One region of the Paenibacillus sp. FSL H7-0943 genome, then DNA from elsewhere that is predicted to be linked to it. Evidence: predicted binding sites of a transcription regulator. Region 1 holds the regulator's gene; the other holds the start of a gene.
What was found. The regulator LexA, encoded in region 1, represses DNA repair genes until DNA is damaged. The targets are predictions, from matches to a motif close to CGAACATATGTTCG.
Positions count from the first base shown of each region.

Region 2: a site for LexA is predicted at 2,309-2,322, ahead of addB (helicase-exonuclease AddAB subunit AddB). Genes of this name have one in related genera too.

Region 1 is NZ_CP150148.1:3,863,722-3,868,471, reverse strand. Features, by position in the region: gene NSQ55_RS16920 (hypothetical protein) at 1-523, opposite strand, end outside; gene NSQ55_RS16915 (hypothetical protein) at 746-1,126, opposite strand; gene NSQ55_RS16910 (L,D-transpeptidase) at 1,277-1,615, opposite strand; gene lexA (transcriptional repressor LexA) at 1,795-2,421, opposite strand; gene NSQ55_RS16900 (LysM peptidoglycan-binding domain-containing protein) at 2,673-3,086, shown strand; gene NSQ55_RS16895 (DUF896 domain-containing protein) at 3,196-3,405, shown strand; gene NSQ55_RS16890 (hypothetical protein) at 3,455-3,976, shown strand; gene NSQ55_RS16885 (HAD-IA family hydrolase) at 4,011-4,750, shown strand, end outside.
Region 2 is NZ_CP150148.1:5,303,629-5,308,378, reverse strand. Features, by position in the region: gene NSQ55_RS23280 (Na/Pi symporter) at 1-156, opposite strand, end outside; gene NSQ55_RS23275 (class I SAM-dependent rRNA methyltransferase) at 256-1,680, shown strand; gene addB (helicase-exonuclease AddAB subunit AddB) at 2,454-4,750, shown strand, end outside.

The DNA of each region.
Region 1 (4,750 bases):
CTTCCTTGTACTGGTTGTCGGATTGTTGAATAGGCAATAAACCCGGCAAGAAGGAGATACAATACACAGGCGTTTCTTTGCTGTTCATATATATTTTAAGCGTAAGCTCTTCAATCACATTAGCTTCTTCATCAGCTTCCTTAAGGAAGTTAATATCTGCACTTGTTGCAGTAGTTTTGCTGTTTTGATGTCTTTTGGATACTTTTGAAAGGGTAAGTGCGTTAACCACAATCTCGGATCCCATTACATTATCAAATGAGTATAGCTTTGCTACTGCTTTTTTGTTACTCTTCGGATTTTTGGTGCCAATTGCTAATTTTTTATTAGGCTCGTTAAGTGCGATCAAGTGAGATTGATTGGGGGGAATGAATGTTTTGGTGAAGCTGATGTTAAAAGATGAGGTCGCATTAACTAGCTTAGAAATTTCAGATGAAGCAGATAGCGTTTTCAATTTTATAATGGCGGCACTTAGAATTAAAACAACTCCTAAAATAGCAAATAAGTACATCAGGATAATCAGCATATAATCACACCTCCTAGTTATCTCATTAGACTCAAATTGTTGCTTATTGAAAGATATGCCTGAATGATCCCCACTAGTATCTTTTAAAAGGGGAATTCGTGGAATTATAGGATCGGCTTCACGATTAACCCAAAAAAAGCACCCAGAGAAACCTTCCGATTCTGCAAATGATGCAAAATTGGGGGTTGCTGCAAGGGTGCTTTTTAAGGTGATTATGTAAACCTATAGAAAATTGAAGGCAGTGATATGATCAGTATAAACAATCAGCTGTTTGTATTCGATCGGAGTTCCATAACTTGCATAAGGTCTTACAGTAACGTCATTGAGGACAACAAAGTTATAGCTGAAATTTTTATCAGGGTGTTCTGCTCCCAAATAAGATATGTATTCGTCCACAATTACATCATCCATCAACGATTTTAAATCAAATACATCCTCTTTGTTGGAGATGGTTGGAGAGACGATTCCCTGAATGCTGCCAAAAGAGGTGAGCAAATTCACTTTTTTTCCACTAGCTTGTTCATCATTTAAAAGTAAACCGGACAGCTTACCCAGTGCATCGACTTTAAAATCGACGAGGGTTCTAATTTTTGAATTATTCAAACTAAACACATCCTTTTCAATTTGCAATCCTGTTAACAATATTCGACATATAATCATCAAACTCCTAGTATGCTAATGAAAAAATACTTACTTATGTAATGACCCCCATTTTTTAATGTGATTTGGGGGTTGCCGAGCCTCCATTCGAATTTAATTTCTTATCGTTACTCGTGTGCCTATAGGGACAATAGCAGCGAGTGCTAACACATCCTCGTTGTACATCCGGATGCAGCCGTGGGACACCTCTTTCCCAATGGAGGAAGGGTCATTGTTTCCATGAATTCCGTAGTGTGGTTTAGACAGTCCCATCCAAAAAACACCGAAGGGACCCCCTGGGTCGGGTTGTTTGTTAATAATAGTGAATTCTCCCACCGGGGATTGGGTTAACATCTTACCGATGCCGACAGGGAAACCTCTAATCACAATATCATTGTCCAGAAGATATAACATTCGTTGGGTCAGATCTACAATAATTCGGTAGTTGGGCATTATACGCAACACTCCTTTCTAATTAGGATATGAGCAGAACGCCTAAAGGGTTATTCATAGAAAATGGCCATTTTAGCCAATGAGAACAAATGTTCGTTTGTGGTTGGAAAAGCAAAAAAAACGTAGAAAAAAGGCTGGTCCGCATATGCGGACCAGCCTTTTATGTTAGAAGTGCATACTTAGTGGATATCTCGAAACAATCCGATGACTCTTCCGAGAATAGTTACGCGATTAAGGCGAAGCGGCTCATAAGCTGGATTCTCCGGCTGAAGCCGTATATGATCACGTTCCTTGTAAAAGGTCTTAACGGTTGCTTCATCTTCTTCGGTCATGGCTACAACGATATCTCCGTTGTCCGCTGTTTGTTGTTGGCGAACAATCACATAGTCACCATTCATAATGCCTGCGTCAACCATACTATCACCCATGACAGACAGCATAAATACTTTGTTGTCACCTACATAGTGAGTAGGAAGTGGGAAGTAGTCTTCGATATTCTCTGTAGCAGTGATAGGTACCCCGGCGGTAACTTTACCTACGACAGGAATCCGTGAGATGGTCTGCGCGAATTGGTGAACATTCTCTGAATCCTCTTGGCCTAGTAATTCTATTGCACGTGGCTTCGTTGGATCTCGACGAATAAGTCCCTTCTTCTCAAGCCGGTCCAAATGACCGTGAACTGTGGAGCTGGAAGCAAGGCCAACAGCTTCTCCAATTTCCCGGACGGAAGGTGGATAACCCTTGCTGCGGACTTCGCTTCGTATAAATTCCAGGATCGCCAGCTGGCGACTTGAAATCTTTGACATTGGAATCAACCCCATATAGTAATGTTTGGGAAAATTATAACATAGAACTACCGTTCGCACAAACATAAGTTCTAACTATTATAAATATTAATCTGCTAGAGTTAAAAAATGGTAGACAAATGATAATAAAATGAACCGCTTGAGTCTCTCGAAAAAAAGAGAACAATTGTTCTGAAATAGTATTGAACAAAACACATGTTCGTGTTATTATAAATTCGAAAGTAAGAACAAGTGTTTGGAGGATGATGATTATGCTAAAATACAGTACATACCGCAGCATCTACGACAAGGCCCCTGTGGTTGAATCTATAGGACATAATGACGTTGCCCGTAATTCCGCTAAGGTGAAAGAGATAACGGAACGTTTGCTTGGAGGGATGATTTCGTTGTTCCGTCAAGATTTCTTTATTAAGTTAATATTGATTTTCGTGCTAGTATTATCTGGCCTAACAGTAGTGGGAAATGTGTTTGCAGGATCGACGACTATAATGAAGGAAGAGAAGCGGATTGTGGTTGAACGTGGAGATACACTATGGAGTATTGCTCTTAAGAATAAACCAGCTGATATGAAGACAGTTGTTTATATAGAAGGAATTAAACGTTCAAGTGGGATTAAGAGTAGTCAAATTAACGCTGGAGACATACTTACTTTACCTATTTATTAATTTTCTGAGAACATAATAGAATGACCAGTAGAGCTTGCAGGGAGTAGACCTTGACAAGCTCTTTTTCTCATGGCAGAGTTAGAATTAATTTATAGGGGGAGGGAAAGTATTGAATATTGATGAGTTGGTCGCGCGAATTAACGAATTGGCACGCAAACAGAAGAGCGTAGGCCTTAATCAAGAGGAAGTGGCGGAACGCGCCAAGCTTCGTGAAATTTACCTGGGGAATATCCGCAATAACTTCCGAGCACAATTAAATACTATTGAAGTAGTAGATAACGATGAGCATGAACAAGGTAACAAGGGGCTTAAACATTAGCTCGCTGTTCCTTTTCATAGATATTTCAGGATGACTAGGGGGAACGCACATGGCCCGTTCTTGGGAAAGAATGGTTCAACGCAACACACAGCAAATCAACAAGCAAAGAAAGAAACAAGGCAAGGATACGATTTATGCCTCTAAATCTCCTACCCAGAATGCCGAAGTCTTTAAAGGTCGCAACATTGCATTTCCGGTAGTGTTAGTGATACTTGGCACTATGTTTTGGGTAGTTGGTTCTATTGATCAGGCCAAAGGCAATGGCATGCTGGCTAATTGGCTGGGAGTAGTACTGTACTATTTGCTGGCAGCGCTATTGTTCTTCCGTCGTCCGTACTTGAAGGTGGAAAAAGCAAGACTGTCCACTATTAAATTCAATCGCGAACGCGGACTTCCAGCTGCAGATATTGAGAAAATCGCCCTTTCGCGTGGAGCTGTAGTCATTAAGCACAAAGGGAAACGTACGAAATGGATTTTCACAAAACTTATGAATCGCTATGATACTAATGCGATGAGTACACGATTAGAAGCATTTGCTAAAGCTCACAACATTGAAGTAGTTCACGAATAGAACTAGACCAGTTAAAGGGAGAGGGAGACCTGTAATGCCAATTTCTGCTGTACTATTTGACCTTGATGATACATTGCTGTGGGATGATCGGAGCGTCGAAGAAGCATTTCGTTTTGCTTGTGAAGCCGCCGGGGATACGATAGATCCACAAGAACTAGAAGTTGCAGTTCGTAAGGAAGCAAGTAGCTTGTATGAATCTTATGAGACGTTCCCATTTACAAAGATGATCGGAATTAATCCATTTGAAGCACTCTGGGCTAACTTTACGGCAGGTGAACAGCCAGAATTCCGTCAATTGGAGCAGCTTGCACCGGTATATCGTAAAGAGTCTTGGCGTCGCGGACTTGCAGCGTTAGGGGTGGAAGACGAAGCACTAGCTGAGACCTTGGCAACTAAATTCGCAGCAGAGCGCAGAAAACGTCCATACATCTATGAAGAAACAATGCATGTACTGGAACAGTTACGGGGTCAAGTGAAGCTTTTGCTACTTACGAACGGCTGTCCTGCACTGCAACAAGAGAAACTAGATGGTGTGCCCGAGTTAATTCCTTTCTTTGATCATATTGTGATTTCCGGAAGCTTTGGTAAAGGCAAACCGGATAAGGAAATTTTCCTGCATGCTTTAGAGCTTCTTGATGTAACGCCTGAGCAAGCAGTTATGGTCGGCGATAAGCTTACAACGGATATCCGTGGGGGGCTGGCAGCAGGGTTGACCACGGTCTGGATTAATAGAAAAGGTAGAGCACCTAGTCTTGATATTCATCCAGATCATGA
Region 2 (4,750 bases), 1.4 Mb from region 1:
GGCAATCATTCCTTTAATAGGTGTTGAGGTAGCTCTATTTAGGCTTGTAGTTAATAGAGGGCCTGCTAGCTTGGACAACGCCGTTTCCATCAGCTTCATGCCGGCTAGAAAGATAACAAGACCATATATGATAGGGAACAGCAAATCACTGAACATAGGGCATACTCCTTTGGACGAGGGTTGTACACCAATATATGAATGTATTGCATGGGACATGTATAAAAACATTTTTAGAAAAACAGGGAGTTGAAGTCATTGCCATCGGTTATTTTAGAACGCAATCGCAAAAAAAGACTGGAACAGGGCCATCCATGGGTCTATGCAGGTGAAGTCGCATCGGTAGAAGGGAATCCGGAAGCGGGGGGATTAGTAGATGTCCTTAATCATCAGGGCCGATTTTTGGCCGTGGGATATTACAATCCAGCGTCACAGATTCGGGTAAGAATTGTATCGCAGGGACCCCTTGCGATCATGGATACAGCCTTTTTTGCAGAACGGTTTGCGAATTGTCTGCAACACAGAAACCGGTTCCTTCCGGGTGCGGATGCTTATCGCTTGGTTTATGGTGAAGCGGACTTTTTGCCGGGGCTTATTGTAGATCGATTCGGAGATATTTTGGTTGTGCAGCTGCTTACCCTCGGAATGGACAAGCGGCGTGCAGAAATCGTCGAAGCATTGGTGCAGGTTATGGCACCGCGCGGAATCTATGAGCGCAGTGATGTTAGTGTGCGCGAGCTTGAAGGTATGGAGCAGACAACGGGTGTGCTGTACGGGGAATGTCCAAGGCATGTAACCGTGAGCGAGAATGGCCTGAAGCTAGTCGTTGATATTGAAGAGGGCCAGAAGACAGGTTACTTCTTTGACCAACGTGAGAATAGAGCTTCCATTGCTCCGCTCATGAAAGGGTGGGGAGGACGAAGCGGCATTACGCTACAGGAAATTGAAACTGAGGATGGTTCACTACAGACCTTACCAGTTAATAAGAGCGGCAAACATGTAACGTTCCCTTATTGGGACGGTGCGACAGTGCTGGAATGCTTCTCGCATACGGGCAGCTTCACGCTGCATGCCTGCAAGTATGGCGCGAAAAAAGTAACCTGCCTTGATGTTTCAGCACACGCCATTGAGAGTGCCAAAGTGAATGTGGAGCTGAACGGCTTTAGCGATCGTGTTGAATTCGTAGTGGATGATGCTTTTGCATATCTACGGAATCAGGTTAAAGGACTAGAGGAACGTTCTGAACGGGCGACAGTTGCAAGTGGAACAGAGACGGCAGCAGCTGCTGCAAATCCTAAAACCGGAGGCAAAACAGCCAAAACCGACACATCCAAGCCGATGACAGCAGGTGGAGGAAGAACTTGGGATGTAGTCATCCTGGACCCTCCGGCGTTTGCCAAAACCAAAAGTGCAGTAGCTGGCGCTTGTCGTGGTTACAAGGATATCAATCTGCACGGGATGAAGCTGGTGAACGAAGGCGGCTATTTGGTTACCGCAAGCTGTTCTTACCATATGCAGCCAGATCTGTTCCTCGAAACGATTGCCGATGCGGCTAAAGATGCTGGCAAGGTGCTGAGACTTGTGGAATGGCGGGCCGCAGGCAAAGACCACCCACAAATACTTGGCGTTAACGAAGGACACTATCTGAAGTTTGCGATTTTTGAAGTGCGGAGTAAAAAATAAGCCTGAAGGTCAAAAAGGTTTACAGTGCCAAGTAACAAGTAGGATAAACGGGCTGGACGTAGGGTGGTCGTGAGTCGACTGTAATGCAAGGAGTTGCTAACGGACTCAGATGACTCTATTTAGCGCAAACAGGCTATTATTGAATTCTTACGGACCCCAAAGGCGCTATTGCCCCAAAAACACCCGTAATGTCACACATTTTCGAAGAATAGCGTCAGTGGGGTCCGAAAAGCTGCCATAACAGCACTGAATCCACGAATAACGGCTCCTGGGTCCGTAAGTAATTAATGAAACAAGCCGAGCCGAAATGTTGAATGTTAAATTCGGAATACTAAATGGTAAACAACGAATGATGCTTATTGAATTATGATATGCGGAATGCGGATTACAAAACGATCGGTGTAGAGTGCTAATGTTGAGTGCGGGGTGTTGAGTATTGAACGCCGAACGCTGAACAGTCTAACATTGACCCTATGCTCTGACATTGGCAGCTCCAATCTAACGTTGCACATCTGGCATTAAAAACAAACTAAACACTCTAAAAAGCAAGCCGCCAAAATTCGGAGGTTTGCTTTTTTTATTTGTACTCGTAGCTGTTTATCCTTTGTAAAACATTAGAAAATACTAGCAAACACATGTTCCGATTAGTGTGGTTATGATATACTGAGGGGACGAGGAATCACTGAACTTTTTTAATTGGAGTGTAATCAATGGGTGGATATTTCACCCTGTATTCTATATATTTTCTCCGCTACGGAAGGAGTCTATCATTTATGCCGGTAACCTTTTTACTAGGCCGCTCGGGCAGTGGCAAGACAACAAAAATATGGGAATCTATCTCTTCTTCCTTAGAAAAGGAACCGCTTGGTGCGCCGATTATTATTCTTGTGCCAGAGCAAGGTTCTTTTGGAGCAGAACGGGGGCTTCTGACCGTAGGGAATGTGAAGGGAAGCCTTCGGGCGCAGACACTGAGTTTTTCGCGGCTTGCCTATCGTGTGAAGCAGGAAACTGGTGGCAGTGCAAGTCTGCCAATCAGTGAAGAAGGTAAGAAAATGTTAATTTACAAAATCATCAGTCGCCGCAAAGAGGAACTGAAATTATTCGGTGCCTCAGCAGACAGACCGGGTTTTGTGGAACGTCTGAACCAACTGCACACGGAGATGAAACGTTGCTGTTTGGGTTCCACTGATTTAGAGGAACAGTTGTCCGCTATGCGAGGAGCTATTGCAAGAAGTCCTATTCTTGAGGGTAAGCTGGATGATTTGCAGCTGGTTTTTAGCGATTTAGAGAAGGAAATGTCCCGTCTTTATATCGATGAAGAGGATCGTTTAGCAGAACTGGCTGAGCATATTCCAGATTCCTCTTACATTCGCGGGGCAGAGATTTGGGTAGATGGGTTCCATGGATTTACTCCGCAGGAATTCGTAGTGCTTCGAGAATTGATGCAGCAAGCTTCGAAGCTGACGGTTTCGCTTACAATTGATCGTCCTTACCCCTATGGAGATCAGTTGAATGAGCTTGAATTGTTTCACCCAACTGCGGTTACTTACATTAAACTGCGTGGAATTGCTGAAGAGCTGGGCATTGATGTATGGGACGAGCTGCTGGAGCCAATGGTTCTTCCACGTTTTGAAGAAAGTCCAGTACTTGCTCACCTTGAACGGGGATATGATCGCCGGAAAGCTTGGATAGGTGCGGATGAACTGGCAAGAGAGGCTATCTCCATAGGCGCCGCAGTGTCGCACAGAGCAGAGGTTGAGGGAGCGCTGCGCGAAATGACTAGACTGGCGCGAGATGAAGGTGCAAAATATGGCGAAATGGCCGTATTGATGCGCAATATTGGCGATTATGAGCAGCTGGTTCAGCCGTTGTTCCAAGATTATGGAGTGCCATTTTTTCTGGACCAGAAGGTGAATGAGCTGCATCATCCGCTAGTGGAGTTTATACGTTCCGCGTTGGATGTAGTGCGTCGTCGCTGGCGTTACGAGGATGTATTCCGTTGTGTAAAGACGGAGCTTCTGCTTCCGCTAGACGATAGTATTACGCGTGAGGATATGGATGCTTTAGAAAACTATGTGCTGGCTTGTGGGATTCAGGGGTACCGCTGGACAGATGGCCGCTCCTGGAAAGGTATTCCTAGCTTGTCGCTGGAGGGCGGCAGACAGATGGATGATAAACTGCTTGCTACTATGGAACGATGCCGTGCTAGTATAACAGGTCCATTATTTGCTTTTGAGAAACGAATCCAGAAAAGCCGAAGCGGCCTTGAACTATGTACGGCAATGTACAAGCTGCTTGAAGAGACGGATGTTGCACGAAAGCTAGAGAAACTCAGTGTTAAGTCTATGGAGAAGGGCCAACCCGAGAAGGCTAGGGAACATAGCCAGTTGTGGGGTGCGGTACTTGATCTGCTAGATCAGATAGTAGAAATGATGGGCAATGAAAGACTTGAGTTTGAAGTGTTCACTGGAGTTCTAGAGACAGGACTTGCTGAACTTAAAATGGGACTAGTTCCACCCGCACTGGATCAAGTATTGGTCGGCAATATGGATCGGACTCGCCCAACGGGGGTTAAATACGCCTTTTTGCTTGGATTTAATGAAGGTGTTGTGCCTGCGCAGTTTAAGGAAGATGGAATTCTCTCGGAAGGTGAACGCTCCGTACTAGAGAATGCTGGAATGGAGCTTGCTCCCGGCGCTTCTCGTAAACTGCTGGACGAGCGGTTTCTGATCTATAATGCACTAACGACAGGAAGCCGAAAGCTCTGGATTAGCTACGCTACAGCGGATGATGAGGGCAAAGCTCTCCTTCCCTCTGAGGTTATCCGGCATTTGCATAGAATGTTCCCAAGGGTTCAAGAGCATAGCTTGTCAGCACTTCCCCCAGCGGGACTACCGGCAGAAGTCGAAAATCCTATTCATCTCGGTTTCATTGGTCAACCAGAACAGAGTCTTCGCGCATTGATTATGCAGCTGCGGCAGTGGCGCCAGGGGACAGAAATTCCGGAGCTATGGTGGGGTGTGTATAACTGGTTTACTAAGAACGAAGATCGTAAATTTCAACTGGAACG